2 regions of the Hymenobacter qilianensis genome follow, and region 2 is predicted to be linked to the other one. Evidence: riboswitches for the same ligand, from Rfam matches in the RefSeq annotation. Region 2 holds a riboswitch; the other holds the start of a gene.
What was found. Region 2 has a riboswitch for S-adenosylmethionine ahead of IEW06_RS09785 (amino acid permease). Riboswitches for the same ligand answer to the same signal wherever they lie in the genome.

Region 1 (3,164 bases), on a different contig from region 2:
CGAATGGCGTGGTAGAGGAAAGACGTGTGCATGGCTTCGCGCACCACGTCGTTGCCGCGGTAGGAGAAGCTGATGTTGCTGACGCCGCCACTGGTGAGGGCGCCGGGCAGGTTGGCTTTAATCCACCGCACGGCCTCAATAAAGTCCAGGGCGTAGTTGCGGTGCTCTTCCATGCCGGTGCCCACGGTCAGGATGTTGGGGTCAAAGATGATGTCTTCGGCCGGGAAGCCCACTTCATTTACCAGAATGTCGTAGCTGCGCTGACAGATTTCGATGCGCCGCTCCAAAGAGTCGGCCTGGCCATTTTCGTCGAAGGCCATCACCACCATTGCCGCGCCGTACTGGCGCACGGTGCGGGCGCGCTCCTTGAATACTTCCTCGCCTTCTTTCAGGGAAATCGAATTGACGATGCTCTTGCCTTGCACGCATTTCAGGCCAGCTTCCAGCACGCTCCACTTCGAGGAGTCAATCATCACCGGCACGCGCGAAATGTCGGGCTCGGAGGCAATCAGGTTGAGGAAAGTAGTCATGGCCTGCTCCGAGTCGAGCATGCCTTCATCCATGTTCACGTCGAGGACCTGGGCGCCGCCTTCCACTTGGTCGCGGGCAACTTGCAGGGCCTGCTCGTAGGCGCCGGTGCGAATGAGGCGGGCGAAAGCGCGAGAGCCGGTCACGTTGCACCGCTCGCCCACGTTTACGAACAGGCTGTTGGGCGTGATGTCGAATGGCTCTAAGCCCGACAAGCGCGTTGTGGGGGGCAAATTGGGTAGCTGGCGCGGCTGGTATTTCTCGGCCAGCTTCGCTAGCTCGGCAATGTGCTGAGGCGTGGTGCCACAACAACCACCGGCCACCGTCACGATGCCCTCTTTCAGGTAATTCTCCACTACGGCCGCAAATTCCTGGGCCGACTCATCGTAGCCCCCAAAAGCATTAGGCAAACCAGCATTCGGATAAGCCGACACGTGCACATCAGCAATGCGGCTCAGCTCCTTCACATATACGTGCAGCTGATCAGCCCCAAGGGCGCAGTTCAAACCCACGCTCAGCAGCGGCAAGTGACTGATAGAGTTCCAGAAAGCTTCCACCGTCTGCCCCGAAAGCGTACGGCCCGAGGCATCCGTAATGGTGCCCGAAATCATGACCGGCACAACCCGACCGCCTTCGTCGAAGAATTTCTGCACGGCATACAGAGCCGCTTTGGCATTCAGCGTATCGAAGATGGTTTCAATCAGCAGCGTGTCGGAGCCACCTTCCACCAGGCCGCGCACCTGCTCGTGGTAAGCCGTTGCCAGCTCATCGAAGGTCACGGCGCGGAAGCCGGGGCGGTTCACGTCGGGTGAGAGGGAAGCAGTACGATTGGTGGGCCCGATGGCACCAGCTACGAAGCGCGGCTTATGCGGCTCGCGGGCCGTAAACTCGTCGGCAACTTCTTTCGCAATCCGCGCCGACTCGTAGTTGAGCTCGTAGGCCAAATGCTCCAACCCATAGTCGGCCTGGGCGATGGTAGTGCCGCTGAAGGTGTTGGTTTCCACCATGTCGGCCCCGGCGGCGAAATATTCAGCGTGAATACCGCGGATAATATCCGGTCTGGTCAGGCTGAGCAGGTCGTTGTTGCCGCGCAAGGGCTTGGGATGATCGGCGAAGCGCGTGCCCCGGAAGTCCTCCTCCGTCAGCGGATGGCGCTGAATCATGGTGCCCATGGCGCCATCGAGCACCAGAATGCGCTGTTGGAGAATGTCGTAGAGGGGGGAGGCGGGGCGAGTCGTTTTCATAAGGTCTCCTTTGGAAAAAGGCGTTTTTAGCGCTGCTTATCCAGAAAGAGAACCTCGCAACGCGGGCTCCGCACTTATCTTCTTCTGCCCGTGGGGGGCAAAATGGGAGTTGGCACCTTGTTTTACTCAGGTTGCCAAGACGTCGTAGGGCCCAGTCCCTCGGTCTTTCTGGATAAGTAGCTGAGCAAAGATACAGCAAGACGACGAAAAAAGTTTACTCTGATTTTAGAGCCTAAAACAAGAAGGGACTGACCTGCTGGCCAGTCCCTTCTTACTAAAATGTGGAAAGCGTATTAAAGCGACTTCTTGCGCTCCGCCTGAAACTTCTTCAACTGCGGCTCAATCACCTTTTTATCGCCTACTACCACGATGGTCATCTCATCGGGGCGGACGTATTTCTTGGCCGCATCCTGCACCTCTTTCGGAGTAATGGCGTGAATCTCTTTCACTTGGTTGGTGAGGTAGCTGTCGGGGAGGCCGTGCAAATCGAGGAAGCTGAGCTGACCGATAATGCCGGCCGGAGTGGAGTTGCGCAGCACAAACAGGCCGGCCTCGTAGTTTTTGATGCCTTCCAATTCAGCTTCCGTGGGCGCTTCTTTTTGCAAACGATCTATTTCGTAAACAATTTCCTTGAGCGAGTTACCCGTGTGCTCCGTCGTTACGTCGGCCACTTCGGTCCACTCACCCACGCGGTAGCGGGCATTTATGCTGCTGGAAGGCGAGTAGGTGTAACCTTTATTCTCGCGGATATTGCTGGTGATACGTGAGCCAAAAGAGCCCCCCAGCAGGGAATTCATCACACGGAGGCGCGTGAAATCGGGGTGCGTAGGGTCAACGACGGGCAAGCCGATAACTAGCGTAGATTGGGGCGCGCCGGGCCGGTCCTGCACCATCAGGTCGGTTTTGGTGATGGGCTTGGCAATCTCAATGCGCGGAGCGGGGCCTTTGGTCCAGTTGCTTAGCGAAGATGTAACCGCCTCGCGCATAGCCTTTTCGTCAAACTTGCCGGCGGCGTATACGGCCGTGCGCTGGGCCCCAAACTGCTTGGTGTAAAAGTCGCGCACCTGCTCCGGGCCGTAAGCGTTTACTTCGGCGTCGGTGGGAATGTCGCGTCCGTAGGGGTGGCCTTTGTACATGGCCATCGTGAACTTCGTGCGAGCCTGAGTGCCTGGCTGGGAGCGAGAAAGGTTGTTCTCACGCTTAAAGTCGTTTTTGATGCGCTCAATCTCAGAAGGCGGGAATGCGGGGTTTTGCACCACATCAGCCATCAGGTTCACCAGTTCCGGGCCGTATTCGGATAGCACTGAACCAGTGATAAAGGTCTGATTTGGCCCCACCGATACGCTGAGCGAACCACCCATACGGGCTACTTTCTCCGATATCTGCTTGGCG
Region 2 (3,164 bases):
GCTGCTGCCCACCAATCCCGCCAATCACTACGGCTTCTATCAAGGCAGTGCCGCCAATCATGTGCAGGTGATCGAAGAAGTGGTGGAGGCGGTTAGAAACGGCAGCTCAGCTGAAACGAATGCGCAGGAAGGAGTGAAGGTGGTGGAGATTATCGAGCAAATTTATAAGTTGAAAAAGGCAGCGGGATAAATAAGGCTCGTATACCATATTCCTAGCTAAGAGGTGTTTACGTCTTGATAGTAAGTAGCCAATGACTTCTTCCCCCGACCAACAAGCCCTCACCGAACTCCGCGCCTGGCAACAGCGGATGCAGCAGCGCCCCACCCTGCTGAACCGCTTCACGCGGCGGGTGCAGATTCGGCTGAATGCGCTGCTGCCTGAGCGCGTGCATGAGGCCATTACCACGGCCATTCGGCAGATGGTGCGCGGGGTGTTGTTTGGGTCTATGCACACTACGCGCCAGCCGCTGCTGGAAGCGCCGTGGGTGGCGCGCGAAACGACGGTCCGCACCCGCATCCGCTACTACCGCAACACGGCTTCGGCCGAAGGTGCCGTGACGGGGGCGGGGGGCTTTTTGCTGGGGTTGGCCGACTTTCCGCTGCTGCTGAGCCTCAAGCTCAAGCTGCTCTTCGACGTAGCCGCCCTCTACGGCCACGACGTGCGCGACTACACCGAGCGGCTTTATCTGCTGCACATTTTCCAGCTGGCCTTTTCCAGTCAGCACACCCGCAATGAGGTGTACCGCCGCATGGCCGATTGGGACACCTACCGCCACACCCTACCCACCGACGTGAACGAGTTTGACTGGCGCACCTTTCAGCAGGAGTACCGTGACTACATCGATTTGGCGAAGCTGGCCCAGCTAGTGCCGGTGATTGGGGCGGCAGTAGGGGCGGTGGCCAACTACCGACTTATCGAGCAGCTCGGCGAAACGGCCATGAACTGCTACCGAATGCGCCAGCTGGCAGCGGCGGGCACTATTTTGCCCCCCAGCGCTGGCTAAGTTGCGTTGCAGGAGAGAAAGAGTAGGTGCATTTGCAAGTACGCCCGGCCGGAGCCTACCTTTGCAGTCCAATTCTTTCTGATCAAAGGATTGTTTTTATACCGAGGCGTGGAGAGAAAGGCTCGACGAAACGCCGGCAACCCCCAACACAATTGGAACGGTGCCAACCGAGGTCAGCGCAAGTATCGACTGACTATATAAAAACAGCTTGCCGTGAACATTCACTTCCAATCCGCTCCCGTTTACTTCGCCACCACGCCGCCCCAACCGCTAAGTTGGGCTGCCTGTTCGAATATGGGTTGTTGCTGTTGTTGAGCGTTCGTCAATTTCCTCTTTTTCTTGGCTTTGCCTACCCGCGGCGGCAAGTAGTAGCTGCTGGGGGCATTTCTGCTCTGATTTCAGCCACCGCTTTGACTGAAGATCAGCTGGTAGTTTGATTGCTGAATCGGTGAAAACCGCTTTTGCTTTCGGTCTGACTGCTACGGCCGAGCTTATTTTCTCTTACCTCCTTTCTTTTTATTTACCACGAGGCGCGGCTTCGGGCTACCTTTTATGCTCAAAAAATCACTGGAATTGCTGCGGCAAGAGGCGGCCGAAACCGGCACACACACCCTTAAGCGCAGTCTGAGTGCCTTCAACCTGGTCGCCATCGGGGTAGGGGTTATAATAGGGGCGGGGCTCTTCTCCCTTACTGGCATTGCGGCTGCCAATCATACTGGGCCAGCTGTTACGCTCTCGTTTTTGGTGGCCGCTGTTGGCTGCGCTTTCTCGGCCTTGTGTTATGCGGAGTTCGCGTCCATGGTGCCCGTGGCTGGCTCGGCTTATACCTATTCCTACGCGACGCTGGGCGAGCTGTTTGCCTGGATTATCGGTTGGGATTTAGTGCTTGAATACTCAGTAGGTGCCGCTGCTGTGGCCATTAGCTGGTCGCAGTACCTGACGCGGTTTTTGGCCAAATACGACCTGCATATTCCCGCTCAGCTCGTTATGTCGCCCTTCGAGACCTCTACTTTGGCCGATGGCTCGGTGGTGCACGGGTTTGTCAATCTGCCCGCCATTCTGATCGTGCTGGCCATCACAGCCATCGTGATTCGGGGTACGCAGGGGTCGGCTTGGGTCAACGCGACCATTGTGGCCCTGAAGGTATCGGTGGTGCTAGTGTTCATTGCCCTGGGCTGGCAGTATATCGATCCGGCTAACTATCAGCCTTATATTCCGGCCAATACGGGCACCTTTGGCGAGTTCGGGTTGAGCGGAATTCTGCGCGGAGCCGGCGTGATATTCTTCGTCTTTATCGGCTTTGATATTGTGGCGACGATGGCGCAGGAAGCAAAAAAGCCCCAGCGTGATATGCCCATTGGTATCATTGGCTCCCTGCTGGTGTGTACTGTATTATTTGTGCTCTTCGGACACGTTATGACGGGTTTGGCCAACTATACGGAGTTTAAAAACAGCGCCGCGCCGGTAGCTATTGCCATCGAGAAAACGCCGTATGCTTGGCTGAGTCAAGCCATTATCGTCGCTATTCTGATTGGCTACACCTCCGTAATTCTGGTAGATTTGCTGGGCCAGTCGCGGGTGTTTTTCTCTATGTCGCGCGATGGGTTATTGCCCAAAATCTTCTCCGAGATTCACCCTCGCTTCCAAACGCCTTACAAATCAAATGTCCTGCTGGCGGCCTTGATTAGCGCTTTTGCGGGCCTGGTGCCCATTCAGGTAGTAGGCGAAATGACCAGTATTGGTACGCTGCTGGCTTTCGTGATGGTGTGTCTGGGTGTGCTTATCATGCGCAAGCAGCAGCCCGACGCGCCCCGCGCTTTCCGCACGCCGTGGGTGCCGCTGGTGCCCATCATGGGCATTCTGACTTGCCTGCTGATGATGTTTTCGCTGCCCTGGGATACGTGGCTGCGCCTCTTCGTATGGTTGGCCGCCGGACTGGTGATTTACTATCTGTATGGCAAGAAGCACAGCAAGCTACGGCTGGCGCAGGAGCAAGCCAAGGTGAAAGCGTAGCAAATAAAATCCTCGAAAAAGCCCCCCAGAAGATATCCGGGGGGCTTTTTTGTGCATGAATAACCGGCTTGTTCTGACAGCAATACCGATTTTCTGTCATCATTCAGACAAGAGAAGCATAGCCATGCAGTTGTTTTAGGTAGCTTG

Region 1: linked by a shared signal. The riboswitch ahead of metH (methionine synthase) and the one ahead of IEW06_RS09785 (amino acid permease) in region 2 are both predicted to bind S-adenosylmethionine.

What each region holds. Positions count from the first base shown of each region.
Region 1 covers NZ_BMFN01000001.1:1,543,841-1,547,004, forward strand. The annotation lists gene metH (methionine synthase) at 1-1,772, opposite strand, end outside; SAM riboswitch class I at 1,844-1,951, opposite strand; gene IEW06_RS06580 (M16 family metallopeptidase) at 2,066-3,164, opposite strand, start outside.
Region 2 covers NZ_BMFN01000002.1:450,638-453,801, reverse strand. The annotation lists gene IEW06_RS09795 (Gfo/Idh/MocA family protein) at 1-190, shown strand, start outside; gene IEW06_RS09790 (EcsC family protein) at 252-1,004, shown strand; SAM riboswitch class I at 1,098-1,208, shown strand; gene IEW06_RS09785 (amino acid permease) at 1,557-3,017, shown strand.